DNA from 2 places in the Pseudomonas migulae genome. Region 1 is predicted to be linked to the other one. Evidence: riboswitches for the same ligand, from Rfam matches in the RefSeq annotation. Region 1 holds a riboswitch; the other holds the start of a gene.

Region 1 (14,924 bases):
CTGATGCGCAATCCGATCCCCGCCCCATCGGCGGCGACCATCAACGCGAATGCTTGAATGACGCCAGCACCCGCTCAGCATTGGCATCGCAGCCCATGCCGGCGGGTTTTGCCTGAATATCGTCGATCACCGCCAACAGCTTTGCCTTGCTCTGCGCAAGGTGCAGCTGCATTTCTTCGATTTGCTCGACTTTGCGATTTAGGCCCGCCAGCAGTTCGTCGTGTTTGAATTCACCGGTCACGGTGTCTGGCATCAACTGCTTCAACTCTTCCAGGCTGAACCCGGCCTGCTGCGCGCACTGGATGAGATACAGCGTTTGCAGAACCTGATCGGGATAATGCCGATAGCCATTCGCCCGTCGTTCCACTTTCTGGATCAGGCCCTGAGCCTCGTAAAAACGAATACGCGACGGATTAAACCCGCTCAACTGCGCCAATTCACCAATCTTCATCACTGCCCCGTTTTGCCTGCTTGACATTAAAGTTAACTTTAAGCTTAGCCTCTACGCTTCACTGATGAGGAGTCAAGCATGTCGCCCTTCCAAGCGTTGAATTTGCCCAACGGCCAGGCCATCGGCAATCGCATTGCCAAAGCGGCGATGGAAGAGAACCTTGCCGATACCGGGCAGGCGCCGTCCGATGCGCTGTTTCGGTTGTATCAGACTTGGGCCGGGGGCGAAGCCGGATTGTTGCTGACCGGCAACGTGATGATCGATCGTCGTGCGATGACCGGCCCGGGGGGCGTGGTGCTGGAAGATGATCGCGACCTGGAACGCTTTCGCCAATGGGCAACGATTGGCCGTTCCGGTGGCGCGCAGTTCTGGGTGCAACTCAATCATCCGGGGCGCCAGACCATGGCCAACCTCGGCCAGCAAGCGTGGGCGCCCTCGGCGGTCGCACTGGATCTTGGTTCGTTTTCCAGGATGTTTGCCGAGCCCAAACCGATGTCCGAGGACGATATCGCCGAAGTGATCACGCGCTTCGCCACCAGCGCTGCACTCGCGGAAAAAGCCGGTTTCACCGGCGTGCAGATTCATGCGGCACACGGCTACCTGATCAGCCAGTTCCTGTCGCCGCTGACTAACCGTCGAACTGACTGTTGGGGCGGGTCCCTGAAAAATCGCGCGCGTCTGCTGCTGGACGTTGTCCGCGCCGTTCGCCAATCCGTGTCACCGCAGTTTTGTGTGGCAGTGAAACTCAACTCCGCCGACTTCCAGCGCGGCGGATTCGACGCCGACGACGCCCGGCAAGTGATCCAGTGGCTCAACGATTCGCAGATCGATTTGCTGGAGTTGTCGGGCGGCAGCTACGAAGCCCCGGCCATGCAAGGCGAGGCACGCGATGGCCGGACTCTGGCGCGGGAAGCGTACTTTCTGGAGATGGCGGGTGAACTCGCCGGTGTGGCGCGCATGCCGGTGATGGTGACGGGCGGAATTCGACGTCTGGCGATCGTCGAACAGGTGCTCGCCAGCGGTATCGCCATGGCCGGCATCGGCACCGCACTTGCCCTTGAGCCGCAGTTGGTCAAGCACTGGCGCGAAGGTCGGGACAGCCATCCGCAATTGCCGCCGATCCGCTGGAAACGCAAGCCGTTGGCCGCACTGGCGAGCATGGCCGTGGTGAAGTTCCAGCTTCATCGATTGAGCCGGGGACGCAAGCCCCGACCCGACGTGTCGGCAGTCTGGGCGCTGATTCTCGACCGTTTGTACATCGGCCGCCGCACGCGGCAGTACCGGCAGGCGATGGGTAAGTAATCGGGGTCTCGGACAAACTATCGATGAAGATCAAATGTGGGAGCGGGCTTGCTCGCGAAAGCGGTGGGTCATTCAACATGGGTGTTGGCTGACACGACGCCTTCGCGAGCAAGCCCGCTCCCACAAGGAGACCTCACCGGCCGGAGAAACGCAGTCGCGAAAGCTGCCGTAAATCCCCCGGGAGGTAATAGTCATTGGTCCAGCTGTCATCCGTCGCCAGCGGCTGCACCTGCTTCAACGCAAGCTTCTTGGCAAAGTAGCGAAAGCGGTAGTGCTCGTAGAACCGCAGCAACTCCAGACCATAACGATCAGCCAGGTCCGTATCGCCGCGAACGATAAGGTAGTTTTCGTCGTTGCCGTTACTGGCCGCCGCACTGAGGTTGTGGCTGCCGCTGATGATCGTCGGCGCGTCGCTGGTGAAGTCGGTGACCACGGCTTTGGTGTGCACCAGCAGGTTACCCTTCTGGCCCTTCATGTTCTCGCGAAGCCAGCCTTCCAGCCCGGTGTTGAGCAGCGCGGTAGCGGCGAACTCGGCGCTGCGGTCGGCGTGGAAACCGGTAATGCGGCTGGCGGTGTTTTGCAGACCATAACGCAAGATGTCGTCGTGGGGCTGGCCGAGCAGCGCATTGAGAATATCGTCGGGCAAAGCGAACGCGGTGACGAACAACACGTCCTTTTTCGCGCCGGTGATGATCTCGACGAACTCACGCAAATCGCCCTGACCCGAGCGCGGTGAGAAGCCGGCGAACAACGGTTGCTGCGGGTCCATCGGGTTGTGTTGCGTGATCCATTGCCGGGTGGCGCCGACGTCGGCCGGTGTCGCCCAGACTTGCTCGAAAGTGTCCAGGTAACTGGCGCTGACTGACGCGTCGTCCAGCACATGCACCACGTTCGCCTGGCGATAAACGCCATTGGGCGTGAAGTTGGTGCTGCCGCACAGCACCGCTTCAGGCTGAAGCTGCCCGGCGGCATCGACCCGGCTCAGCACCATGAATTTGTTGTGGAAGATGTTGTGGGTGATACGCCCGCGCTTGTTCGCCGCCGGGATTTTTTCCAGGCTGGCTTCGTTGATCGCGGTGTCGTCATCGCCAGGTTGTGCGTGATACAGCACGCGAACCCTCACGCCGCGTTCGAACGCCGCATTGACGGCATCGACGATCACCTCCAGTTCGTATTCGTAGATGGCAATGTCCAGCGCCCACTGATTATCCACCGCCCGTTCGATGAACCCCAGCAAGCGCCCGAGCAAACCGTTTTCCAGCCATTGCCGAGGGGCATCGGGCCAGGCCTCGATGGGCAGGTTTTTGTTGGCGCTGATCAGCGCATCGAGCTCGGGGAACTTGCGCTGGAACGCCTGACTGGCGGCCACTGCGCGGTTGAAGATCACGCTTTGATGTTGCGGCAGGCCATTGTCGGACGTGACGGTCACTTCCAGGTTTTCGCCCAGCTGCGGTGCATCAGCGCTGCCGTACGCCAGGTGAATCCGGTAATGGATCGTCATCCCCGGATTGACCGCGTAATCGGCCCAGCGAAATTTCTGCAACGGCGCAAGGTCGCTCGGGGTGGCGTGAAACTGCGGGAATGTATGAGTCTTGCCGGGAAACGTCAGGCTGTTGAACAGGAACAACCAGGGCTTGCTGCCCTGCTGTTTTTCGATGGCGAACCCCAGCAGGCCTGTGCGACAGGATTCGGCCAGGTCCATGGCCAGCAGCACGCCGTTGGTGCCGGCGTAAGCTTTGACGCGAAAATCGTCCTGACTGTTGGTGGCTAGAACACGCATGCTTCACTCCTGTGAATGGCGGCTTTCAGAGCATAGGGTAGCGCTGCGGATGGGTCGGGATTATCCGATACCGAGGTGACCCCATCGCGGGCAAGCCCGCTCCCACAGGTTTTGTGTCGTTCGCAAAATTGTTGACCAATACACAAACCCTGTGGGAGCGGGCTTACCCGCGATGAGGCCTTCTCAGGCTCTGCAATACTCAGCCTTAAATCAGCTCATCGATATGCCGATAATCTGCCTGCATCTCTGCCGCCAACTGCCTCGCCCGCCCCAACCGAATCGGCCCGCGCTCAATGTCGATCAACAACCCCGGACACTCCAGCGCCGACACCCCCGACCACTCCTTCAATCGCCCATCCGTCACCAGCAACAACCGCTGCTGCTCCGCCGGAAAGCGTTTTTGCCGTGCCGCGAGCCATCGCCCCGCCTCGCCGAGCGCCGCCAGCAACGGCGTGCCACCGCCCGCGCCGAGGCCATCGAGCCAGTGCCGTAGACCGGTGGACGCTTTCAAACCCTGCACTTGCCACGCGGGTGCGTGACCGCTGGCCGTCATCAACGCCAGGCGCGCGCGCTGGCGGTAAGCGTCGTCGAACAATTGCGCCAGCAAACCCTTCGCATCGCTCAATGCCTGGTGCCGGCGCGTGGAAGCCGAAGCGTCGACGATCACCAGCCACAACTCGTGGGGCGAACGGGTGCGCAGATGAAACAGCACATCCTGGCGTTGACGAGGACGGCCATTGAGCAAGGTGCCGGGCCAGTTGATCGAGCCGCTGCGCGCCGCCTGACGTTTGCCCTGTTTGCCATTGGCCAGTCGTCCAGCGCGGGGCTTGGCATTCGCCCCCGCGTCAGATCGAGGGCGAATGCCTAGGGCTTTTTTGGCCAGCTCGGCACTTCACGTCGCGCACCGACCGGCAGCGCCTGGGCAGGCATTTCGCCCCACTGGCCCTGGCCTTCACTCGGGCTGGACGGTTGTGGCGAGGGTTGCCGGGCCTGTTGCGGCGCCGGTGGTGATTGTTCGCGACGACGGTGACGCAAGGCAAATTCGGCCACAGCGTCGATATCGTTTTCGGCAATGGCGCTCGCCCCGCGCCACGCCGCGTGGGCACGAGCGGCACGCAGCCAGACCAGGTCGGCGCGCAGGCCATCGACACCGGCGGCGAAACAGCGCTCGGTAATCTGTGCCAGCGCTTCATCGTCGAGGGGGATGCTCGCCAGCGTGTTGCGCGCGTTCTCGCACCGTTCACGCAGCGACTGCTGCTGGCTCTCCCACTCAGCGCAGAACCGTTGCGGATCGCTGTCGAAATCCAGACGCCGGCGGATGATCTGCCCCCGTTGGGCCGGTGCAGTATGGCCACCGAGCGCCACGTTCAAGCCAAAGCGGTCGAGCAGTTGCGGCCGCAGCTCGCCCTCTTCCGGGTTCATCGTGCCGATCAGCACGAACTTCGCCGAATGCCGATGGGAAATGCCATCGCGCTCGATCAGGTTGGTGCCGCTGGCCGCGACGTCGAGCAGCAGGTCCACGAGGTGATCGGGCAGCAGATTGACTTCATCGACGTACAGCACACCGCCGTCAGCCTTGGCCAGCACGCCGGGAGAAAACTGTGCGCGACCTTCGCTCAGGGCCGCGTCGAGGTCGAGGGTGCCGACCAGGCGTTCTTCCGTGGCACCGAGCGGCAAGGTGACGAATTGACCGCTGGCGAGCAGGTCCGCGAGGCCTCGGGCCAGGGTGGATTTGGCCATGCCGCGCGGGCCTTCGATCAGCACGCCGCCGATTTTCGGGTCGATGGCGGTGAGGTACAGGGCGAGTTTCAAGTCGTCGGCGCCGACCACGGCGGACAAGGGGAAATGCGGGGTGTCGGTCATCTTCAATACTCGGTCATGGTCGGTGATCTATCAATAAATCTCACTGGCGCTTCTATCCCTGTGGGAGCGGGCTTGCCCGCGAAGGCGTCCTGTCAGTCAAAACCAATGTTGAATGTGACGGCCCCTTCGCGGGCAAGCCCGCTCCCACAGAGTCTGCGGCGCATCAGCTGTCTTCTTCTATGTCCAACAACAAATTCTCCAGCGCCTCGCGGTATTCGCCCGGATCTTTCCACATCCCGCGCTGCTGCGCTTCCAGCATCCGTTCGGTCATGTCGCGCAGGGCATGCGGATTATGCTCACGAACAAAATCCCGCGTCGCCGGGTCCAGCAAATACGCATCGGCCAGCAACGCGTATTGGTGATCGTCAATCAGCTGCGTCGTCGCGTCGAAGGCAAACAGGTTATCGACCGTCGCCGCCAGCTCAAACGCGCCTTTGTAGCCGTGGCGCTTCACTCCGTCGATCCACTTCGGGTTGGCCGCCCGCGAGCGGATAACCCGATTCAGTTCTTCCTTCAACGTGCGAATCTTCGGCAGGTCCGGTTGACTGTGATCGCCATGGTAACTGGCCGCCGCTTCGCCGCTCAGGCTTTCCACGGCGGCGAGCATGCCGCCCTGGAACTGGTAATAATCGTTGGAATCGAGCAAGTCATGCTCGCGGTTGTCCTGGTTTTGCAGCACGGCCTGAACCTGGCTCAGGCGCTGGGCAAACTGTTCGCGGGCGGCGGTGCCTTCGTCGGAACCGCCATACGCGTAACCGCCCCAGTTCAGGTACACCTCGGCCAGGTCCTCGCGGCTTTGCCACAAACGACCGTCGATGGCGCCCTGCACACCTGCGCCATAGGCACCGGGCTTGGCACCGAAGATGCGCCAACCGGCCTGACGCTTGGCCGCTTCTTCATCGAGCCCCGATTGCAGCAGCGTTTCCCGCTCGGCGCGGACCTTGGCGGCCAATGGATTGAGATCGTCCGGCTCATCCAGCGCAGCGACCGCCTGCACGGCGGCGTCGAACAGACGGATCAGATTGGCAAACGCATCACGGAAGAAACCGGACACGCGCAGGGTCACGTCGACCCGCGGACGGTCGAGCAGGCTCAGCGGCAGAATCTCGAAATCGTCGACGCGCTGACTGCCCGTCGCCCAGACCGGCCGCACGCCCATCAACGCCATGGCTTGGGCGATGTCATCGCCGCCGGTGCGCATGGTCGCGGTGCCCCAGACCGACAGGCCGAGCTGACGCAGGTGATCACCGTGATCCTGCAAGTGCCGCTCAAGAATCAGGTTCGCCGACTGGAAACCGATGCGCCAGGCGGTGGTGGTCGGCAGGTTGCGCACGTCCACCGAGTAGAAATTGCGCCCGGTCGGCAGCACGTCCAGGCGACCACGACTTGGCGCGCCGCTAGGGCCGGCCGGGACGAAACGACCGCCGAGGGCGTCGAGCAGACCGCGCATTTCCGCCGGGCCGCAGGCGTCCAGGCGCGGCGCGACCACTTCGCGCAGGTTGTCGAGGATGGCGCCAATCTCATCCCAACCTTCTTTAGGGAACGGGCTTGTGTGGCGAGGGAGCTTGCTCCCGCTGGACTGCGCAGCAGTCCCGTTTTTTGGGTCCGCTTCGCGAACCAACGGGAGCAAGCTCCCTCGCCACAAAGGCTCGATCCCACCGGGTTCGGCGTCGGTATTCAGGGTTTGCTCGATGAGTTGCGCGGCGAACAGCTCCAAGCGTTCGCGCGTATCGCCCGCCGTGCGCCAAAGTTCATCGCTGATCGCTGACAAGGCATCCGGCCGAGGCCCAACCCAAGGCTCCGCCAACGCACAATCCAGAGGATCGAAACCCAATTCAAAAGCCTTGGCCAACGCCCGCAGTACACTCGATTGCGCCCCTCGCCCGTCGCCACGGGGAATGCGCAGCAAGGCCAGCAACGTATCGATGCGCAACCGTCCGGTCGGCGACTCGCCGAAGATGTGCAGGCCGTCACGGATCTGCGACTCTTTCAAGTCGCACAGGTAAGTGTCGAGGCGCGGCAACCAGATCGCCGCGTCAGCATCGCTGTCGAGCTTCTCGTCCAGCAGCAGCTCGCGGTCGATGTGGGTGTCGCGCACCAATTGCAGGATGTCGCGCTGCAACTCCCGGGCGCGACGCGGATCAAGCAGTTGCGCTTCGTAATACTCGTCGGCCAGCAGCTCGAGATTACGCAGCGGGCCGTAGGTTTCGGCGCGGGTCAGCGGTGGCATCAAGTGATCGATGATCACCGCCTGGGTGCGACGCTTGGCCTGGGCGCCCTCGCCCGGGTCGTTGACGATGAACGGATAGATGTTCGGCAGCGGCCCGAGCAACGCGTCCGGCCAGCAGTTGTCCGACAGCCCGACGCCTTTGCCCGGCAGCCATTCGAGGTTGCCGTGTTTGCCGACGTGGATCACGCCGTGGGCGCCGTAGGTGTTGCGCAACCAGAAGTAGAACGCCAGGTAGCCGTGGGGCGGCACCAGGTCCGGGTCGTGATACACCGCGCTCGGATCGACTTGATAACCGCGCGCCGGTTGAATGCCGATGAAGGTCAGGCCGAAACGCAGCCCGGCGATCATCATCCGTCCGCCACGGAACATCGGGTCGCCTTCGGGCGCGCCCCAGCGTTCCAGCACGGCCTGGCGGTTGGCCTCGGGCAAGGCGTCGAACATCAGGTTGTAGTCGTCCAGCGCCAGGCTTTGATGACACGGACGCTGGTCGAGGGTATCGAGATCGTTGCTGACACCGCCGAGCAATTGCTGGATCAACGCGGTGCCGCTGTCCGGCAGTTCGGCGGGCAGCGGATAACCCTGTGCGTGTAACGCACGGAGGATGTTCAACGCTGCGGCCGGTGTATCGAGGCCGACGCCATTGCCAATGCGCCCGTCACGGGTCGGGTAATTGGCGAGGATCAACGCGATGCGTTTTTCGCTGTTCGGCAGTCGCGCCAGATCGATCCAGCGCCGCGCCAGTTCGGCGACAAAATCCATGCGTTCCGGTGCAGGTCGGTAGCAGACCACATCGGACTGACTGCGCTCGCTGCGCCATGCCAGGTCCTTGAAGCTGATCGGGCGGCTGATGATCCGCCCATCCAGTTCCGGCAGCGCGATGTGCATCGCCAGATCCCGCGGGCCGAGGCCCTGTTCGCTGGCACGCCAACCGGGTTCGTTGTCCTGAGCGCAGATCGCCTGGATCACCGGGATATTGCGGCGAAACGGCCGCAAGTGCGGCGCTTCGGGGCTGGATTGAGCGAAACCGGTGGTGTTGAGAATCACCCCTGCTTCGACTTCATCCAGCCAGTCCTCAACCACCGTCAGGCAGCCGGGCTCCTTCAAACTGGCCACGGCAATCGGCAAAGGGTTCAACCCCGCCGCTTGCAAACGCTGGCAGAAAACATCAATGAACGCGGTGTTCGCCGCTTGCAAATGCGAGCGGTAAAACAGCACCGCCGCCACCGGTTGATCGGCGTGCCATTCGGCTTGCCAATCACTCAGTGCAGCGGGGCTTTTTTGCGGGTGGTAGATCGCGGTGCGCGGCAGGGTTTGTGGCTCGGCCCACGTGTAGTCGCGATCCAGCCAGCGATTGGCCACGCAGCGAAACAGATCGAGGGCGTTGGCCATGCCGCCCTGGCGCAGGTAATGCCAGAGCCGGTCGCGGTCTTCGGCAATCACGGTGCTGAGGTCGCTGAGCTCCGGGTCCGGGCGATCATCGCCGGGCACCAGAATCAGCTGCACACCGCGCTGCGAAAGTTCGACCAGACGTTCGACGCCGTAACGCCAATAAGCGATGCCGCCGTGCAACGAAATCAAAATCACCTTGGCGTGGCGCAGTACTTCATCGACATACAGGTCGACCGACGCGTGATTTTGCACCTGCATCGGGTTCGCCAGACGCACGCTCGGGTAATCGTCCGGCAACTGCTGCGCCGCTTCGGCGAGCAGCGCCAGGCTGGAATCGCCGCTGCACAGGATCACCAACTCGGCGGGGGTTTGTCCAAGGTCGGCAATGTTGTCATCCGACACGAAACCGCCGGGCTGGGTCCTGAGCAGGTGCATGGGTCAGACGCTGAGCGCGGCGCGCAGTTGCGCTTCGAGTTGCACGGCATCCAGCTCCTGACCGATCAACACCAGACGCGTGGTGCGCGCTTCATCGGCGCCCCACTGACGGTCGAAGTGCTTGTCGAAACGCGTGCCCACGCCCTGGATCAGCAGGCGCATCGGCTTGTTCGGAATCGCGGCGAAACCTTTGACCCGCAGAATGCCGTGCTTGACCACCAGTTGGGTCAGCGCGTCCAGCAGCAGACTTTCGTCGGCTTGTGGCAGTTCGATGGAAATGGAGTCGAACGCGTCGTGATCGTGATCATCTTCGCCTTCATGGTGGTGATCGTGATGACTGTGGCGGCTGTCGATGTGTTCTTCGGAACCGGCACCGAGGCCGATCAGCACGTCCAGTGGCAAGCGACCGCTGCTGGCTTCGATGATTTTCACCGCTGGCGGCAGTTCTTCAGCGACTTCCAGGCGTACGCGGGCCAGGTCTTCCGGGCTGATCAGGTCGGCCTTGTTGAGGATCACCAGGTCGGCGCTGGCCAGTTGGTCGGCGAACAGTTCGTGCAGGGGCGATTCGTGGTCCAGGTTCGGATCGAGTTTGCGCTGGGCGTCGACCTGGTCCGGGAAAGCGGCGAAGGTGCCGGCGGCAACGGCCGGGCTGTCGACGACGGTGATCACCGCGTCAACCGTGCAGGCGCTGCGGATTTCCGGCCACTGGAAGGCTTGGACCAAAGGCTTTGGCAGGGCCAGGCCCGACGTTTCGATCAGGATGTGATCGAGGTCGCCACGACGGGCGACCAGTTCGCGCATCACCGGGAAGAACTCTTCCTGGACGGTGCAGCACAGGCAGCCGTTGGCCAGTTCGTAGACCCGACCGTTGGCTTCTTCTTCGGTGCAGCCGATGGAGCATTGCTTGAGGATTTCGCCGTCGATGCCCAGTTCGCCGAACTCGTTGACGATCACCGCGATGCGGCGGCCCTGAGCGTTGTCGAGCATGTGCCGCAGCAAGGTGGTCTTGCCCGAGCCGAGGAAGCCGGTAACGATGGTGACGGGAAGTTTGGCCAGTGTTTTCATCGGATGCCCTTTGGCAAGGTGGCGGGCATACGGGACGACGACCGCTGCTGCACAGGCAGGCGCGCGGAAGATTTCGCCACCGGATCACCCCGCCCGGTTGTAGTGAGAATTCGGTTCGAGGCAGGTCTCCTGGCTGACGGTGTGCCTGTCGCTAGACTGGCGTTCGCTGCGCCTTCCCGCGGGCTCCAGGGCTGGAGCGTGCAGTGGCGTGGCAGCGAACATCACCGTTCACAGTTGCGGGGGCAGCCGCGGCATCGACCGCGTTCCCTTCTTAGCTTCGGCAAATGCCGAAGAACCTCGAAAGCGCAAGGCTACGCATGGTGTGGGAGCGGGTCAATGTCCGTCAGTTGATTGCAATCCCTTGTGGCAAGGCAGGTTACCTGTGGCGAGGGGATTTATCCCCGTTGGGCTGCGCAGCAACCCCATGCATTCTTTCAGGCACATCCCGCAAGCAGGTATTGCGACGGCTTCTCCGCCGAACGGGGATAAATCCCCTCGCCACAGGTAACACTCCTTGCCCTTGCCCTCCCACCGAGTTGAGAACCCTTGCCAATTGACGCCCAACCCCCGCCCATGCTCTCCTACACGCCTTGTTACGGGTGCCCTTCACAGGGTGAAACGGGAAACCGGTGAATCATGTGCTTTACTCAAAGCCATGTCAGTCCGGTGCTGCCCCCGCAACGGTAAGCGAGCGAAGCGTCAGATCCACTGTGCCAGCAGTTCGGCATGGGAAGGTGACGCTTGCAGGTTTCGGTGAATGCCAAAGCCCCTCGCGAGCCCGGAGACCGGCCCGCAACACAAAGTGACGATTACGTTCACTGAACAACAAACCCGCGGTGGGCGGGCGCTGTTTGAATCTCTGCGAGCCCGATTTGCAGGGATCTTCCATGCGCTCTATTCACCCGCTGACAGACCAGAGGGAAGCGCCATGTCGATCATCAGCAGCACCGGCCACACATCCGCCACCACCACCACTACCACCTTGGCTCAACGCCTGACCGCTGCCATCTGCGCATCGATCCTTGGCGCGTGCCTCGTGTATTTCGCCGGTTTCTCGCACATCGAAGCGGTGCACAATGCCGCGCACGATACCCGTCACAGCTCCGCGTTCCCGTGCCACTGAGACCTGCCGACATGATCAAGCGTATTGCGCAAACCGCAGGTTTCACCGGGCTGCTGGCAGCCCTGTTGCTGACCCTGCTGCAAAGTTTCTGGGTCGCACCGCTGATTCTGCAAGCCGAGACTTACGAAAAATCTGAGCCTGCGGCTGTTGAAGTTCATGAACACGCCGCTGGCGCCGCCGCTCACACCCACGATGCCGAAGCCTGGGAACCGGAAGACGGCTGGCAGCGCGTGTTGTCGACCACCGGCGGCAATCTGGTGGTTGCAGTCGGTTTTGCCCTGATGCTCGCCGGTCTCTACACCTTGCGTGCGCCGACCAAAACCTCCCAAGGCCTGCTCTGGGGCCTGGCCGGTTACGCCACGTTTGTACTGGCACCGACCCTCGGCCTGCCACCGGAACTGCCGGGCACTGCCGCGGCGGACCTGGCACAACGACAAATCTGGTGGATCGGCACGGCAGCGTCCACCGCTGTCGGCATCGCGCTGATCGTGTTCAGCCGTCATTGGCTGATGAAGCTCCTGGGCGTGGCGATTCTCGCCGTTCCTCACGTCATTGGCGCCCCGCAACCGGAAGTGCACTCGATGCTCGCGCCGGAAGCCCTGGAAGCCCAGTTCAAAATCGCTTCGCAGCTGACCAACGTCGCGTTCTGGCTGGCCCTGGGCCTGATCAGCGCCTGGTTGTTCCGCCGCAAAAGCGATGGCCAATACCACGCATGACAGACACTGGCACAGCGCCGACTTTAGTTGTCGGCCTGGGCTGCCAGCGCGGCTGCCCCGTCAGCACGCTGCGGGCGTTACTCGATCAGGCATTACAGGCTCATCACATCGAACTTCACCAGATCAAGGCCTTGGCCAGCATCGACCTGAAGCGTGATGAACCCGGCCTGGTCGAGCTCGCCGAACAACTGGGATTGCCGTTGATGTATTTCAATAGCCAGCAACTGGAAGGTTACAAACCGCAACTCAGCCACCTGTCCGACATCGCTTTCGAACGCACCGGCTGCTACGGCGTAGCGGAAAGCACCGCCCTCGCCCTCGCGGAACAACTGGCCCAGGCACCGGCAAAACTGCTGATCTCGCGACAAAAATACGCCCAGGCCACCCTGGCATTGGCCTGCACTGCGTAAAATCCTCGATAATCCTCGCCTTCGATCATGAGCAATCTTCATCTGAAGCCTTGCCCAGTCCCTTTTTCTGACAGGAAACGACGATGACCGTCTATTTCATTGGCGCAGGTCCCGGCGACCCGGAACTGATCACCGTCAAAGGCCAGCGGCTGATCCGGAGCTGCCCGGTGATCATCTACGCCGGCTCCCTGGTGCCCGCCGCGGTGCTGGAAGGCCATTGCGCCGAACAGGTGGTCAACAGCGCCGAACTGCACCTGGAGCAGATCATCGAACTGATCAAGTCTGCCCATGCCAATGGCCAGGATGTGGCACGGGTGCACTCGGGCGATCCAAGCCTTTATGGCGCGATTGGCGAACAGATTCGCTACCTGCGTGAACTCGATATTCCGTTTGAAATCATTCCAGGTGTCACCGCAACGGCGGCCTGTGCGGCGCTTTTGGGCGCCGAGCTGACGTTGCCGGACGTTTCACAGAGCGTGATTCTGACTCGCTACGCGGACAAGACTGCGATGCCGGCCGGTGAGGAATTGGGGAGTCTGGCGCAGCACGGGGCGACCATGGCGATTCACCTGGGGGTGAATCATCTGCAGAAAATCCTGGTTGAATTGCTGCCGCATTACGGCGCGGACTGTCCGATAGCGGTGATTCACCGCGCGACCTGGCCGGATCAGGACTGGGTGGTTGGGACGCTGGCGGATATTGCCGGGAAGGTTGAGGCGAAGGGGTTTCGGCGGACGGCGTTGATTCTGGTCGGTCGGGTGTTGGGGAGCGATCACTTCAGTGAGTCGTCGCTATATCGCGCCGGGCATGCGCATCTCTACAGACCCTGAGCCACAGGGACCGATCAACCATAAAAAAACGGCACTCACGGGTGCCGTTTTTTTGTTTCTGCAGCGAACACCTTAGTAGTAGGCGTTTTCTTTCTGCGTGTGGTCGGTCACGTCACGTACACCTTTGAGCTCGGGAATGCGCTCGAGCAAGGTGCGCTCAATGCCTTCACGCAGGGTGACGTCTGCCTGGCCGCAGCCCTGGCAACCACCGCCGAACTTCAACACGGCGATGCCGTCTTCGACCACATCGATCAGGCTGACCTGACCGCCGTGACTGGCGAGCCCCGGGTTGATCTCGGTTTGCAGGTAGTAGTTGATGCGCTCGTTGACCGGGCTGTCGGCGTTGACCATCGGGACTTTGGCGTTTGGCGCCTTGATGGTCAGCTGGCCGCCCATGCGGTCGGTGGCGTAGTCGACAACCGCATCGTCCAGGAAAGCTTCGCTGAACGAGTCGATGTAAGCGGTGAAGCTTTTCAGCCCCAGCGCCGTGTCTTCAGGTTTTTCTTCGCCCGGCTTGCAATAAGCAATGCAGGTCTCGGCGTACTGGGTGCCAGGCTGTGTGATAAAGACGCGGATGCCGATGCCCGGGGTGTTCTGCTTGGAGAGCAGATCAGCCAGGTAATCGTGGGCGGCGTCGGTGATGGTAATAGCGGTCATGGAAACTCCTCGCAGGCTTGGGCGCAGTTTACGCCAATCATCGCGCCGTACAAAGTCCTAGTATTTTTGTCGGGAAAGCGTCAGCTCGCCCCGATCGGACGTTTCGCCGTCAATCCTGGCTTTAAGCCACCGATAGCTGCTTTTCTCCACCCATTCGTAACTTGCCCACGATCCCAGTCCAATGGCCACGACGCAAACGGCGAACATGACGTAGGCATTGATGCCATAACGCTGTGCGACAAAGCCTCCGGCGGACAGCACCAACACGTGCATCAGGTACACCGAGTAGGAACAATCCCCCAGCAGTTTGAACACTCGGCTGTGCTCGAAAAACCGCTCCAGCGCCATGCAGGCCACCACCAATACCGCACTCGGCAGGCCCCAGGCCAGGAACCGCGGCTGCGGCGCCAAGTGATAAATCGCCAGCAACGCGCCGCCAATGCCCAGCAATGGCAGCCAGAAACCGGGTTTGATCCAGCCGCGTCGGTAGAGCATGCCAATGGCAATCCCGAGCAGGAACTCATAGACGATGTCCGAACGGTAGAACGGGCTGATCCAGCCGTAACCGGTCCACGCCTGACACACAGCAAACAGCAGCGCAGCAACAATCAGCAGTCGAACTTGCAAGCGGAACAGCAGTGCCCAGGCAAACAGCACGTAGAACAGCATTTCG
Region 2 (14,924 bases), 4.7 Mb from region 1:
CCGGCGCTGGAAACCCTGGCTCGGTTGGACCAGCCCGAACCATTCGATTTGATGTTCATTGATGCCGACAAGGCTAACTATCCCGCCTACCTGGAGCACGCGCTGCGTCTGCTGCGCGTCGGTGGCCTGGCGGTGTTCGACAACACGCTGTGGAGCGGGCGGGTGCTTGAGCGCAATCCCGAGAGTGAAGACACCCGAGCCATCCAGGCGCTGAATCTCGCCTTGAAGGATGACTCGCGTGTGGATCTGTCGCTGTTGCCGTTGGGGGATGGATTGACACTCTGCCGTAAACGGTAACGCGGTCCTTGAGGGAGCGGGCTTGCCCGCGATAGCGATCTTTCAGTCACATTGATGCTGAATGTACCGACCCTATCGCGGGCAAGCCCGCTCCCACAGGATTATGCATTTCGCGGCAATACGTTATTTAGCCGCAGAAACCCGCCACACCTTGTTCCCCACATCATCCGCCACCAGCAAATCACCCTGCTGATCAATCACCACACCCACCGGCCGGCCCATGGCTTTCTCATCGTCATTGAGGAAACCCGTGAGTACATCCACCGGTTGCCCGGTCGGCTTGCCGGCACTGAATGGCACGAAAATCACTTTGTAGCCACTGTGCGGCTTGCGGTTCCATGAGCCGTGCTGGCCGATGAAGGCGCCTTCCTTGAATTGCGCTGGCAGCGTGTTGCCTTCCGCAAACGTCAGGCCCAGCGACGCGGTGTGCGGGCCGACTGCGTAATCCGGCGCGATGGCCTTGGCCACCAGGTCCGGGTTTTGCGGCTCGACGCGAATGTCGATGTGCTGGCCGTAGTAGCTGTAAGGCCAGCCGTAGAAACCGCCGTCCTTCACCGAAGTGATGTAGTCCGGCACCAGGTCGCTGCCGATTTCATCCCGCTCGTTGACGGCCGTCCACAGCGCACCCCTCCGGGGCTCCCAGGCCAGACCATTTGGATTGCGAATCCCCGAAGCGAAGATCCGGTGATTGCCGGTGGCGCGATCCACTTCCCAGATCGCCGCGCGACCTTCTTCCTGGTCCATGCCGTTTTCGCCGACGTTGCTGTTGGAGCCCACCGTCACGTACAGCTTGCTGCCGTCCTTGCTGGCGATGACGTTTTTGGTCCAGTGGTGATTCAGCGTCCCGCCCGGCAGATCAACCACTTTGATCGGCTGCGACTTGATTACCGTGTCGCCATCCTCATAGCGGAAGCGCAGCAAGCGATCCGTGTCGGCGACATACAGGTCGTTGCCGACCAGCGTCATGCCGAAGGGCGAGTTGAGGTTTTCCAGGAACACTGTGCGGGTTTCGGCGATGCCGTCGTGGTCCTTGTCCCGCAACAGCGTGATGCGGTTCGGGCTCGGTACGGCGGCACCGGCGCGGCCCATGACTTTTTTCATGACCCAGCCTTTGACGCCTTTGCCATCGTCGGGTTTGGGCGGCGCGTTGGTTTCGGCGACGAGCACGTCGCCGTTCGGCAGCACATACAGCCAGCGCGGGTGATCGAGGCCTTCGGCGAACGCAGCCACCTGAGTGCCCGCTGCGGCGGTGGGTTTGGCACCGTCAGCCCAGCCGATCGCCGGGGCGATGTTCACCGTCGGGATCAGGGTTTTGTTCGGTTCTGGCAATTTGGGTGTCGGGCCGGTGCCGTCGGAGACTTGCAGGCTGGAGGTTTCACCGCAGGCGGCGAGCCCTCCGGCGAGGGCGATGACGAGAACGAGCTGGGGCTTGCGCATGCTGATTTCCCTATAAATGCAGTGACCTGATCAATAGAGAAGCGCAAACCCGCGATGGTTCAACCGGTCAGCCCCGGGCTTCCTTGAACAGCACGGCGATGCCGGGGTGATAGTTGCCCGCTTCATTGCGCAACTTGCGGTAGGCGTAGGGGAAATACCAGGCGACGGCGCAGGTGTGTTCCTTTTGCAGGTCGTCGACCATGTCCTGGAGTTCTTCCGGGGTAGCTCCGTGCTGGGCTTTTTGCGGTGCAACGAACAGGCAGCCGAGTTTCAGGTCGCTGGCGTAGCTGATTCGCCTGGCGTCGCTGGTGATATCGGCGAGCGCCTGTGTAAGGTTCAGGCTGTTGACCCGCGGCCAGCGTTGCGTGGCTTGAAGGTAGGCGCGCTCTTCGCTGGTGGCGATGAACAGGTCGGCGCGGGCGTTGCGTTCGCCTTCCTCGTTCTGTTTACGGGTCGGTGTGTTTTGCAGCGTGACCATTTCCGCCATCCACGCGGCGGCCGAGAGCAAGCCGAGGTTGGCTTTTTCGTCGTACCAGTAAGGCGTGTCGTTATCGCCGCGCACGGCGTTGTAGCGGTTGATACAGTCAAACCAGCGTTCCAGCACCGGGCGCAGGAATTCCAGCTTCGGATTGCTGATGATCATGCCTTGCATGTGGCTCACCCTTGTTATTGTGTTGTCAGGTTGTGGCGCTTTGATATCACTGCTGAGAGTGTGGCACAAGATTGGCGTCAGATAATTGATCGACGGCAGTTATTCGCCGGACGGCGTCCCGGCTTTAATTGACGCTCCACCCTCAACCCTCTAACCTTCGCGGCTTGTTTCAGGTGCTCTGTGGCCTTGGTCGACAGAGTGAAACAGGGAAGCCGGTGAGTGCGTTCGTTCACTTCATGAACAATCACGATCCCGGCGCTGCCCCCGCAACGGTAAATGAGTGAAGACTGCGCATTTTTGCCACTGTGTCGATATCGGCATGGGAAGGCGCGCAGTCAGGCGTAACGCCGCTCATGAGCCCGGAGACCGGCCTGATCCATCCAGCGGCATCACGGTGGGCGATGCCAGGCTTCTTGCCGTCTATTCTTGTGCCTGCCCGCCGTTATCCAGCCTCAACGGAGAGCTCCCCCATGACTGATACTCCCGATCGTGACGAACGCCACCTGGCGCGCATGCAGCGCAAAAAAGCCGTGATCGACGAACGCATCGCCAATTCGCCGAATGAGTGCGGCCTGCTGCTGGTGCTGACCGGCAACGGCAAAGGCAAAAGCAGCTCGGCGTTCGGCATGCTCGCCCGCTCCATGGGCCACGGCATGCAGTGCGGCGTGGTGCAGTTCATCAAGGGCCGCAACAGCACGGGCGAAGAACTGTTTTTCCGGCGCTTCCCCGAGCAGGTGCGTTTTCATGTGATGGGCGAGGGCTTTACCTGGGAAACCCAGGACCGCCAGCGTGATATCGCCGCCGCCGAAGCGGCCTGGGCCGTGTCCCGTGAACTGCTGCGTGATCCATCGATCGGTCTGGTCGTGCTGGATGAACTGAACATCGCCCTCAAGCACGGTTACCTCGACCTCGATCAGGTGCTCAGCGACTTGCAGGCGCGGCCGCCGATGCAGCACGTGGTGGTGACCGGTCGCGGCGCCAAGCCGGAAATGATCGAACTGGCCGACACCGTCACGGAAATGGGCGTCATCAAGCACGCCTTCCAGGCCGGGATCAAAGCGCAAAAAGGCGTCGAATTGTGAGTCAACCACGTCATTGCCCGGCGGTCTTGATTGCCGCGCCGGCCTCCGGTCAGGGCAAGACCACCGTCACCGCCGCGCTGGCCCGTTTGCATCGCAACCAGGGGCGCAAGGTTCGCGTGTTCAAATGCGGCCCTGATTTTCTCGACCCGATGATTCTCGAGCGCGCCAGCGGTGCGCCGGTGTATCAACTGGACATGTGGATGGTCGGCGAGCAGGAAAGTCGTCGACTGTTGTGGGAAGCCGCCGGCGAAGCGGATCTGATTCTGATCGAAGGCGTCATGGGCTTGTTTGACGGTACGCCGTCCAGCGCTGACCTGGCGCGGCATTTCGGTGTGCCGGTGCTCGGGGTGATTGACGGCACGGCGATGGCGCAGACCTTTGGTGCGCTGGCGCTGGGGTTGGCTAAGTATCAGCCGGACCTGCCGTTCGCCGGGGTGCTGGCCAACCGTGTGGGCACCTTGCGTCATGCACAGTTGCTTGAAGGCAGTCTCACTGAAGGCTTGCGCTGGTACGGCGCGTTGTCCCGGGAAACCGGGATTGAATTGCCGAGTCGGCACCTCGGTCTGGTTCAGGCCAGTGAGCTGAACGATCTCGACGTGCGCCTCGATGCGGCGGCCGAATCACTGGCCAACAGTTGTGACGTTGCGCTGCCGCCGCCGGTGGAGTTCGCCGCTCCAGAAGTGATCGCTGCCGAGCCGTTGCTGGCCGGTGTACGGATTGCCGTGGCCCGTGACGAAGCCTTCGCCTTCACCTACGGCGCGAGCCTGGATTTGCTGCGAGCCATGGGCGCTGAACTGGTGTTTTTCTCGCCAATCCGCGATGCACAGTTGCCGGAAACCGACAGCCTCTATCTACCAGGCGGTTACCCGGAATTGCACCATGTGGCGCTGGCACAGAACACCCCGATGCTTGACGCGATTCGCGCTCACCACGCGGCGGGCAAACCGTTGTTGGCCGAGTGCGGCGGGATGTTGTATTTGCTCGACTCGTTGACCGATGTCGAAGGCACTCGCGCAGAACTGGTGGGGTTGCTGGCCGGTGACGCGGTGATGCAGAAACGGCTGGCGGCGCTGGCGTTGCAGGCGGTCGACTTGCCGGAAGGTTCGCTGCGCGGGCACACCTATCATCATTCGTTGACCAGCACCGAGCTTGAACCGATTGCTCGCGGCCTGAGCCCTAACGGCGGGCGCGGGGCGGAGGCGGTTTATCGTGAGGGGCGGATGACGGCTTCCTATGTGCACTTCTATTTCCCGTCGAATCCATCTGCGGTAGCCGCGTTGTTTGCACCGGACCTTGATGCCGCCTTCGCGAGCAAGCCCGCTCCCACATTAATCAGCGCGTTGCCTGAAGAAACGCGGTCAACTGTGGGAGCGGGCTTGCTCGCGAAGAGGCCATGACCGACAACGCCTTCAGTCAGGCCGAACGGGAAGCGGTGTATCGCGCGATCGCCGAACGCCGCGACATGCGCCACTTCAGCGGCGGCACCGTCGAACCCGAGTTGCTCCGGCGCCTGCTCGAAGCCGCGCACCAGGCGCCGAGCGTCGGCCTGATGCAGCCCTGGCGATTCATCCGCATCAGCGATCGCGCCTTGCGCGGCAAGATCCAGTTGTTGGTGGAACAGGAACGCATCCGCACCGCCGAAGCCCTCGGCGAACGCACCGACGAATTCATGAAGCTGAAAGTCGAAGGCATCAACGACTGTGCCGAGGTGTTGGTCGCTGCGCTGATGGACGATCGCGAGCGCCACATCTTCGGCCGCCGCACCTTGCCGGAAATGGACATGGCCTCGCTGTCCTGCGCGATCCAGAACCTGTGGCTGGCGTCCCGTGCCGAAGGACTGGGCATGGGCTGGGTTTCTTTATTCGAGCCGCAAGCCCTGGCCGACCTGCTGGGTTTGCCCGCCGGGGCCAAGCCTTTGGCGATTCTTTGCCTCGGGCCGGTCAAGGAATTCTATCCGGCGCCGATGCTGGTACTCGAAGGCTGGGCGCAGGCGCGTCCGCTAAGCGAATTGCTGTATGAGAATTATTGGGGAGTGAGTCAATGAGTGTGGCGTTGTTGAGTGTCGCCGCGGTTGCGCTGGATGCGCTGCTGGGTGAACCCAAACGCTGGCATCCGCTGGTGGCGTTCGGCCGTTTTGCCGACCGCATCGAACAACGTTTCAATGGTGAGGGGCGCGGCTGGCGCAGCCACGGCGTTACCGCCTGGGTGATCGCGGTTGTGCCGCTGACCTTGCTCGCCACGGCTTTTTCCTGGGCGCCTTATGTCGGTTGGATCGTCGAGATTCTCGCGCTTTATTGCGCGCTTGGCATGCGTAGCCTCGGTGAACACGTCACGCCGGTGGCCACGGCGCTGCGCATTGATGATCTGGAGGAAGCGCGCAAGCGCGTCGGTTACCTGGTCAGCCGCCAGACCAGTGAGCTGGATAAAACCGAAGTCGCCCGCGCCGCCACCGAATCCGTCCTGGAGAACGGCAGCGACGCGGTGTTTGCCGCGCTGTTCTGGTTTGCAGTGGCGGGCGCGCCCGGCGTGGTGCTCTACCGATTGAGTAATACGCTGGATGCGATGTGGGGTTATCGCAACGAGCGCTTCGAACGGTTCGGCTGGGCCGCGGCGAAGATCGACGACGTGCTCAACTATATTCCTGCGCGACTGGTGGCATTGACCTACGCGCTGCTGGGCAAAACCCGACTCGCCCTGAAATGCTGGCGTAACCAGGGGCCGACCTGGGACAGCCCGAATGCCGGTCCGGTGATGGCCGCCGGAGCCGGTGCACTGGGTGTCGAGTTGGGCGGGGCGGCAATTTATCACGGTGAACTGCATCAGCGTCCGCAACTGGGCGAAGGCGCGCCTGCGGACGCCGACTCCATCGACCGAGGCTGGCAATTGGTCCAGCGCGGGGTATGGTTATGGCTGCTGATTCTCTGCGTGGGGGCTGAATTTTATGCTTGAGCACGGTGGACGGTTGCGCAAGGCGGCGCTCGAATATGGCATCGCCGAAGCCGATTGGCTTGACCTGTCCAGCGGCCTCGCGCCCTGGCCGTTTCCCGTCCCGGACATTCCGTTGCGCGCCTGGGCGCGATTGCCGGAAACCGATGACGGACTGGAGCAGGCCGCCTGCGAATACTACGGTGCCGCGCAGGTGTTGCCGGTGGCCGGTTCGCAAATGGCGATCCAGTTGCTGCCGCGTTTGCGCCGGGTCGGCAAGGTCGGCGTGCTGTCGCCGTGTTACGCCGAGCACGCCGAAGCCTGGCGCCGCAGCGGCTACATCGTGCGTGAAGTGCTGGAGCAGGAGGTCGACTTCTTTCTCGACAGTCTCGACGTGCTGGTGGTGGTCAACCCGAACAATCCCACGGGTTTGAGCCTGACCCCGAGCCGTCTGCTCGACTGGCATTCCAGACTGGCCCAACGCGGTGGCTGGCTGGTGGTGGACGAAGCGTTCATGGACAACACACCACACCTGAGCCTGGCGCCGTGTGCCCATCAGGTCGGCTTGGTCGTGCTGCGCTCGTTCGGCAAGTTTTTTGGTCTGGCCGGTGTCCGGCTGGGGTTCGTGCTGGCGGAGCGCAAGCTGCTCAAACTGCTCGCCGAACAAGTCGGCCCCTGGGCCGTCAGCGGACCGACTCGCGTGTTGGGGCAAGCCTGTTTGCAGGATACCGAAGGACATGCCAGACAGCGTGTGCGCGCTGAAGAGGCCAGCGAGCGGTTGGCTGCGCTGCTGGAAAAGCATGGTTACAAACCTCAGGGCGGTTGCGCCCTGTTTCAGTGGCTGACCACCGAACGCGCCGAAGCACTGCATGATTTCATGGCCCGCCACGGCATTCTGCTGCGGTTGTTCACCCACAACAGCAGCCTGCGTTTCGGCCTGCCCGGCGAAGAAGCCGACTGGGCCCGACTCGATCAAGCGTTCGACGCCTATGCCAAGGAAACCCGATGACAACGTTGATGGTGCAGGGCACGACCTCGGACGCCGGTAAAAGCACGCTGGTGACGGCGTTGTGTCGCTGGGTCACGCGCCAGGGCGTAGGCGTCGTGCCGTTCAAGCCGCAGAACATGGCACTCAACAGTGCCGTGACCGCTGACGGTGGCGAGATCGGTCGCGCGCAAGCGGTGCAGGCTCAGGCCGCTCATCTCGAACCGCACACCGACATGAACCCGGTGCTGCTCAAACCCAACAGCGACACCGGCGCGCAAGTGATCATTCATGGTCGCGCCGTCACGACGATGAACGCGGTCGCGTATCACGACTACAAAGCCATCGCCATGCAAGCGGTGCTCGCTTCCCATGAACGGCTGAGCGCGGCGTATCCGGTGGTCATGGTCGAAGGCGCAGGCTCGCCGGCCGAGATCAATCTGCGTGCCGGCGACATCGCCAACATGGGTTTCGCCGAGGCGGTGGATTGCCCGGTACTGCTGATCGCCGACATCAATCGCGGCGGCGTTTTCGCCCATCTGGTGGGCACGCTGGAGTTGCTTTCTCCCTCCGAGCAGGCGCGGATCAAAGGCTTCATCATCAACCGTTTTCGCGGCGACATTGCCTTGCTGCAACCGGGCCTCGACTGGCTGGAAGCGCGCACCGGCAAACCGGTGATCGGCGTGCTGCCGTATGTGATGGACCTGCATCTGGAGGCCGAGGACGGTATCGATCAGCGCCAGACCGACAAGGCCGATCAGGTGCTGAAGGTCGTTGTGCCGGTGTTGCCGCGCATCAGCAACCACACCGATTTCGATCCGCTGCGCCTGCATCCGCAAGTGGACCTGCAATTCATCGGCCCCGGCCAGGCGATTCCACCCGCTGACCTGATCATTCTTCCCGGCTCGAAAAGCGTACGCAGCGACCTCGCGTATTTGCGCGCCAATGGCTGGGACACCGCCATCGCACGGCATTTGCGCTATGGCGGAAAGGTGTTGGGGATTTGCGGCGGCCTGCAAATGCTCGGTGAGCAGGTGCACGACCCGTTGGGCCTTGAAGGTGCGCCGGGCTCCAGCGCTGGTCTGGGTTTGCTGGCGTTCGAAACGCAGCTCGAAGAAGAGAAGCAACTGCGCAATGTGCGCGGGCGCCTGGCGCTGGAGAATGCTGAAGTCAGCGGCTATGAAATTCACGCCGGCGTGACTACCGGAGCGGCGCTGGAAAACGCCGCCGTGCAGTTGGACGACGGTCGTTGCGACGGCGCGCAAAGTGGCGACGGGCAGATTTTCGGCACTTATCTGCATGGCCTGTTCGAATCGCCAGCGGCGTGCAGTGCGCTGTTGCGGTGGGCGGGTTTGCAGGATGTGCAGGACGTGGATTACCACGGGTTGCGCGAGCGTGATATCGAGCGGTTGGCGGATCTGGTGGAGAAGCATCTGGATACCCGGTTGTTGCGTGAGCTCTGCGGGATTTGAGGCGACTGTACCGGCCCCTTCGCGGGCAAGCCCGCTCCCACAGGTTTTGTGGGTGTACAAAAAACCTGTGAACTACTGCGATCCTTGTGGGAGCGGGCTTGCCCGCGAAGGGGCCGGCACAGTCACCGCACATTTTAGGAAATGAACCATGCTGCAACTGATCCTCGGCGGCGCCCGCTCCGGCAAAAGTCGTCTGGCCGAAAAACTGGCAATAGACAGCCGACTCCAGGTGACCTACATCGCCACCAGCCAACCCCTGGACGGTGAAATGAACGAACGGGTCGCCCATCACCGCGCTCGTCGTCCGGCTGAATGGGCGTTGATCGAAGAGCCCGTTGAACTCGCCCGCGTCCTGCGTGAAACGGCCCGCGTCGATCGCTGCGTGCTGGTGGATTGCCTGACCCTGTGGATGACCAATCTGCTGATGCTCGATAACACCGAGCGACTGACTGCCGAGCGCGAAGCCTTGCTGGACGGCCTGGCGGAATTGCCGGGCGAAATCATTTTTGTCAGCAACGAGACCGGAATGGGTGTCGTGCCGCTGGGCGAATTGACTCGCCGCTATGTCGATGAAGCCGGTTGGCTGCATCAAGCCTTGGCCGAGCGCTGTCAGCGAGTCGTCCTGACCGTCGCCGGCCTGCCCCTGACTTTGAAAGGAACTGCGTTATGACTCAATCCTGGTGGCTGAACCCGTGCAAGCCAGTTGACGCTCAAGCCGTCGAACAGGCTCAAGCCCGGCAACAACAGTTGACCAAACCCGCCGGTTCCCTTGGGCGGCTCGAGTCGGTGGCGGTGCAATTGGCCGGGTTGCAGGGGCAGGTGAAGCCGAGCCTGGATCAGCTGTGGATCGCGATTTTTGCCGGTGACCATGGCATCGTCGCCGAAGGCGTGTCGGCGTTTCCCCAGGAAGTCACCGGGCAGATGCTGCATAACTTCGTCAACGGTGGCGCGGCGATCAGTGTGCTCGCACGTCAGCTCGGCGCTTCTCTCGAAGTGGTCGACCTCGGCACGGTAACGCCGTCGTTGAACCTGCCAGGCGTGCGGCACTTGAACATCGGCGCGGGCACGGCGAATTTTGTTGAAGGCGCAGCCATGACTCAAGCGCAGGGTGAACTTGCCCTGCACGCCGGTCGTGACAGTGTGCAGCGTGCGATCGCCGCCGGTGCGCAGTTGTTCATCGGTGGCGAAATGGGCATCGGCAACACCACGGCAGCCAGTGCGTTGGCCTGTGCGTTGCTGGATTGCCCGGTGGTGCACTTGACCGGACCGGGCACTGGCCTGAACGCGGCGGGTGTCAGCCATAAAGCCCAGGTCATCGAACGCGCTTTGGCCTTGCACAGCGCTCAGCGTGGCGACGCATTGCAAACCTTGTTCAACCTTGGCGGTTTCGAAATCGCAGCGTTGGTCGGCGCGTATCTGGCGTGTGCCCAGGAAGGCATCGCGGTGCTGGTGGACGGATTCATTTGCAGCGTCGCCGCGTTGGTGGCGGTGCGCTTGAATCCTGACTGCCGCCCGTGGCTGCTGTTCGGTCATCGCGGTGCCGAGCCGGGTCATCGCCATGTGCTGGAAACCTTGAATGCCGAACCCTTGCTCGACCTCGGCCTGCGTCTGGGCGAGGGCAGCGGTGCGGCGCTGGCTGTGCCGCTGTTGCGCCTGGCGTGCGACCTTCACGGGCAAATGGCGACGTTCGCCGAAGCGGCCGTGGCGGATCGTCCGGCATGACTTTGCGCCTGGACCTGTTGCGCCACGGCGAAACCGAACTCGGCGGCGGCCTGCGCGGCAGCCTCGACGATGCATTGACCGAAACAGGCTGGGCGCAGATGCGCGCGGCGGTGGTCGAGCAGGGGCCTTGGGATCGCCTGGTCAGTTCGCCGTTGCAACGCTGTGCGCGGTTCGCGGAAGAGCTCGGGGTGAAGCTGGGCTTGCCGGTGCAGCTGGACAAGGACCTGCAGGAACTGCATTTCGGCGCGTGGGAAGGGCAGAGCGCGGCGGCGTTGATGGAAACCGATGCCGAAGCGCTGGGCCTGTTCTGGGCCGACCCTTATTCGTTTACGCCACCTCAAGGGGAGCGGGTCGAGGATTTTTCGACGCGGGTAGTGGCGGCCGTTGCTCGGTTGCACGCGGCCTATGCGGGCGAACGTGTTTTGTTGATCAGCCATGGCGGCGTCATGCGTTTGTTGCTGGCGCAGGCGCGGGGCTTGCCACGTGAGCAGTTGCTTAACGTTGAAGTCGGCCATGGTGCGCTGTTTTCGCTGTCGGTTGAATCCGGTGTTTTGTTAAGGGAAGCGATCTGACCATGTTGCCGTTCTGGATCGCCCTGCAATTTTTGAGCAGTCTGCCGATTCGTCTGCCGGGCATGCCGGCTCCGCAGGAGTTGGGGCGTTCGCTGCTGTTTTATCCGTTGGTAGGGCTGCTGTTTGGCGCGATTTTGTGGGCGCTGAACTGGCTGCTGCTCGGCACGCCGTTGTTACTGCACGCGGCGTTGTTGCTGACGGTTTGGGTGTTGCTCAGCGGAGCGTTGCACCTTGACGGGCTGGCCGATAGCGCCGACGCATGGCTGGGTGGGTTCGGCGACCGTGAACGCACGCTGACCATCATGAAGGATCCACGCAGCGGTCCGACCGCGGTGGTGACGCTGGTGCTGGTGTTGCTGCTGAAGTTCGCCGCAGTGCTGGCATTGATCGAGCAGCAGCACAGCGTTTTTCTGATCATCGTTCCGTTGATTGGCCGCGCCGCGTTGTTGGGGTTGTTCCTGACTACGCCGTATGTGCGGGCAGGTGGTTTGGGGCAGGCGCTGGCGGATCATCTTCCGCGATTGGCGGGCAAGTGGGTGCTGGCGGTCAGTGCGTTGATGTGTGTTCTGATTGCAGGCTTCAGCGGTGCCTTGGCTGTGGGGCTCGCGGTGTTGGTGTTTGTCTGGTTGCGGCAGGTGATGCTGCGGCGATTGGGCGGGACGACCGGCGATACGGCGGGGGCGTTGCTGGAATTGCTGGAGGTTGCGGTGCTGGTGGGTATTGCTTTGTTTTTGTAGGAGCAAGGCTTGCCCGCGAAGGCCACACCGCTGTCTCGCAGGTAAACCGGGTAATCGTTCTTCGCGGGCAAGTCGGATCGCCGCACCGCTCGCTCCTGCAGGTAACATGTCTTTAAAAATTTGCTTTCATTTAACCGCGGGTATATACACGCACCATGCTCGACTCCCAATGTTTATGCATCAACCTGCGTCGCGCCGCCCGTGGCGTCAGCAGGCATTACGACGGCGCTCTCGACGGCTTCGGAATCAACGTTGCCCAGTATTCTTTGCTGTGTAATCTGCAGCGTCTGAATCAACCGAGTATTTCCGTCCTGGCGGAAGCCATGGGCCTGGACCGCAGCACCCTCGGTCGCAATCTGCGAGTGCTGGAGGGCGAAGGCCTGGTCAGGCTGGTCGAGGGCGAAGACATGCGCAATCGCATCGTCAGGCTGACCGAGGCCGGTGCTGAACGCCTGTCAGCGGCCTTGCCAGCCTGGGAGGCGGCGCAGCAGCGACTGGTTGATCGACTGGGTGCCGAAAAACGCGAAATCTTGCTGAAGCTGTTGGACGAACTGGCCTGACGCCGGTTTTTCCGACCTCAAGCGGGTATATACCCGCTACCGGAGAATAAGAATGACATCGATGTGGCGTACTTGCGGTTGGGTGTTGGTGGGGAGTGCGCTGATCCTTGCGTTGTCTCTGGGCGTGCGACACGGCTTCGGGCTGTTCCTGGCGCCGATGAGCGCCGAATTCGGCTGGGGGCGCGAGACATTTGCCTTTGCCATCGCCTTGCAGAACCTGATCTGGGGGCTGGCGCAACCCTTTACCGGTGCACTGGCGGACCGCTTCGGTGCGGCGAAAGTGGTGCTGGTCGGTGGTGTGCTCTACGCATTGGGCCTGGTGTTCATGGGCCTGTCGGACTCGGCCGTGACCCTGTCGCTGAGCGCCGGATTGTTGATCGGTCTCGGTCTGTCGGGCACCTCGTTCTCGGTGATCCTTGGCGTGGTCGGCCGCGCGGTGCCAGCGGAGAAACGCAGCATGGGCATGGGCATTGCCAGTGCCGCCGGTTCCTTCGGCCAGTTCGCCATGTTGCCCGGTACGCTGGGGTTGATCGGCTGGCTCGGCTGGTCAGCGGCCTTGCTGGTGCTGGGCTTGCTGGTGGCGTTGATCGTGCCGTTGGTGAGCATGCTCAAGGACAATCCGTTGCCGGTCCTCGGTCATGAGCAAACGTTGACCGAAGCGCTACGCGAAGCCTGTTCCCATTCGGGGTTCTGGCTGCTGTCGTTCGGCTTTTTTGTCTGCGGTTTCCAGGTGGTGTTCATCGGCGTGCACTTGCCGGCGTATCTGGTGGATCAGCACCTGCCGGCGACCGTCGGGACCACGGTGTTGGCACTGATCGGCTTGTTCAACATCTTCGGCACTTACACGGCAGGCTGGCTCGGCGGACGGATGTCCAAGCCGCGCTTGCTCACCGGTCTGTATTTGCTGCGGGCCGTGGTGATTGCGCTGTTTCTGTGGGCGCCGGTCACGACGACTACGGCTTACCTGTTTGGCATGGCCATGGGTTTCCTGTGGCTGTCGACGGTGCCGTTGACCAACGGCACCGTGGCGACCTTGTTTGGCGTGCGAAATCTGTCCATGCTCGGTGGGATCGTTTTCCTGTTCCACCAGCTCGGATCATTCCTTGGCGGCTGGTTGGGCGGGGTGGTGTATGACCGGACCGGGAGCTATGACTTGATCTGGCAGGTAGCGATTCTCTTGAGTCTGTTGGCGGCTGCCCTGAACTGGCCGGTGCGTGAGCGGCCGGTGGCGCGCCTGCAAACCCGGATGAGTGCGGCATGAACAGCCTTTGGCCGCGGATCGCCGTGGCAGCGGGCGGCGTATTGCTGCTGGCCCTGGCGTGGTGGGGCTGGCATCAGGGCGGGCTGGCGTTGATGCAATTGGGCATGGGCGCTTGCTAGCACGATGTGAGGGCGAGTAAGTTCGTTTCAGACGACTTCTCAAGGAGGCATGGACATGCTGATACGCTGGCTTGCCGTTCCCGCGTTACTGGTGGCGTTTACCGGATTGTCACAAGCCTCCGAGTGCCCGGAGCTTTTGCAGGGTTCGTTGCCCAAGCTGCGCGCCAAGGAAACGATCGACCTGTGCCAGCGCTTCGCCGGGAAACCGCTGGTGGTGGTCAATACCGCGAGCTTCTGCGGTTTCGCCCCGCAGTTCAAAAGCCTTGAAGCGCTGAATCAGCGTTACAAGGGGCAGGGGCTGGAGGTGATTGGTGTGCCTTCCAACGACTTCAAGCAGGAGTCCAAGGATGGCGAGGAAACCGCCAAGGTTTGCTACGTGGACTACGGCGTGACCTTCACCATGACCGAGCCGCAGAAAGTCCGCGGTGATGACGCGACTCACCTGTTCGAGGTGCTCGCTGCGCAGAGCGATGAGCCGAAGTGGAATTTCTATAAATACGTGGTCGATCGCAAGGGCAAAGTGATCGCCAATTTTTCCAGCCTGACCACGCCTGATGATCCCGAGTTTATCGAGGCGGTGGAAAAAGCACTGGCCTCGCAACCCTGATCGACATCCACTAAAAAGCCCCGCCTCTGTACAAGAGAGCGGGGCTTTTTTTGATTCAAGTGGCGAGTGGTTCAGGCTCGCCGTGAATCATCAGAAGCGGTAGGTTGCGCCGACACCGAAACCGTTTGCCGAGTTTTCATACTTGGCGGTGTAGTTCTGGTTGCGAGCGTTGGTCTCGTTGATCTTGACCGACTCTTCCATCAGGTACGAATACGCGACGTCGATGGTCAGGTCTTCGGTCGGGCTCCAGCCGGCGCCCAGGCTGAAAATCTTGCGATCGCCAGTCGGAATGCGTGGGGAACGGTTCTCGTTGTTGGTCGGTGCCTGATCGACGGAGAAGCCGGTACGCAGGACCCATTGCTTGTTGACCTGATACGAAGCACCGATGGCGTGAGCCCAGGTGTCATGCCAGTTCTGTTCTTCGGTGATGGTACCGAACTGGGGACGCAGGGCCGCTGGGACGCCTTCGTTCTCGACGGTGATCTCTTTCAGGCGG

What was found. Region 1 has a riboswitch for cobalamin ahead of J2Y86_RS05085 (CbtB domain-containing protein). Riboswitches for the same ligand answer to the same signal wherever they lie in the genome.
Region 2: linked by a shared signal. The riboswitch ahead of cobO (cob(I)yrinic acid a,c-diamide adenosyltransferase) and the one ahead of J2Y86_RS05085 (CbtB domain-containing protein) in region 1 are both predicted to bind cobalamin.

What each region holds. Positions count from the first base shown of each region.
Region 1 covers NZ_JALJWR010000001.1:1,100,226-1,115,149, forward strand. Annotated here, with positions in the region: gene J2Y86_RS05045 (MFS transporter) at 1-57, shown strand, start outside; gene J2Y86_RS05050 (MerR family transcriptional regulator) at 41-451, opposite strand; gene J2Y86_RS05055 (NADH:flavin oxidoreductase/NADH oxidase family protein) at 530-1,753, shown strand; gene J2Y86_RS05060 (phospholipase D-like domain-containing protein) at 1,887-3,533, opposite strand; gene J2Y86_RS05065 (vWA domain-containing protein) at 3,739-4,278, opposite strand; gene J2Y86_RS05070 (ATP-binding protein) at 4,398-5,396, opposite strand; gene cobN (cobaltochelatase subunit CobN) at 5,560-9,450, opposite strand; gene cobW (cobalamin biosynthesis protein CobW) at 9,454-10,515, opposite strand; cobalamin riboswitch at 10,618-10,830, opposite strand; cobalamin riboswitch at 11,096-11,323, shown strand; gene J2Y86_RS05085 (CbtB domain-containing protein) at 11,444-11,638, shown strand; gene J2Y86_RS05090 (CbtA family protein) at 11,650-12,354, shown strand; gene J2Y86_RS05095 (cobalamin biosynthesis protein) at 12,351-12,764, shown strand; gene cobM (precorrin-4 C(11)-methyltransferase) at 12,848-13,594, shown strand; gene nfuA (Fe-S biogenesis protein NfuA) at 13,667-14,251, opposite strand; gene J2Y86_RS05110 (acyltransferase family protein) at 14,309-14,924, opposite strand, start outside.
Region 2 covers NZ_JALJWR010000001.1:5,764,209-5,779,132, forward strand. Annotated here, with positions in the region: gene J2Y86_RS26470 (O-methyltransferase) at 1-297, shown strand, start outside; gene J2Y86_RS26475 (PQQ-dependent sugar dehydrogenase) at 421-1,734, opposite strand; gene J2Y86_RS26480 (hypothetical protein) at 1,802-2,386, opposite strand; cobalamin riboswitch at 2,541-2,775, shown strand; gene cobO (cob(I)yrinic acid a,c-diamide adenosyltransferase) at 2,857-3,468, shown strand; gene J2Y86_RS26490 (cobyrinate a,c-diamide synthase) at 3,465-4,865, shown strand; gene bluB (5,6-dimethylbenzimidazole synthase) at 4,862-5,512, shown strand; gene cbiB (adenosylcobinamide-phosphate synthase CbiB) at 5,509-6,417, shown strand; gene cobD (threonine-phosphate decarboxylase CobD) at 6,410-7,402, shown strand; gene J2Y86_RS26510 (cobyric acid synthase) at 7,399-8,850, shown strand; gene cobU (bifunctional adenosylcobinamide kinase/adenosylcobinamide-phosphate guanylyltransferase) at 8,999-9,520, shown strand; gene cobT (nicotinate-nucleotide--dimethylbenzimidazole phosphoribosyltransferase) at 9,517-10,572, shown strand; gene cobC (alpha-ribazole phosphatase family protein) at 10,569-11,144, shown strand; gene J2Y86_RS26530 (adenosylcobinamide-GDP ribazoletransferase) at 11,147-11,881, shown strand; gene J2Y86_RS26535 (MarR family winged helix-turn-helix transcriptional regulator) at 12,037-12,441, shown strand; gene J2Y86_RS26540 (MFS transporter) at 12,494-13,702, shown strand; gene J2Y86_RS30230 (hypothetical protein) at 13,699-13,821, shown strand; gene J2Y86_RS26545 (glutathione peroxidase) at 13,877-14,428, shown strand; gene J2Y86_RS26550 (OmpP1/FadL family transporter) at 14,519-14,924, opposite strand, start outside.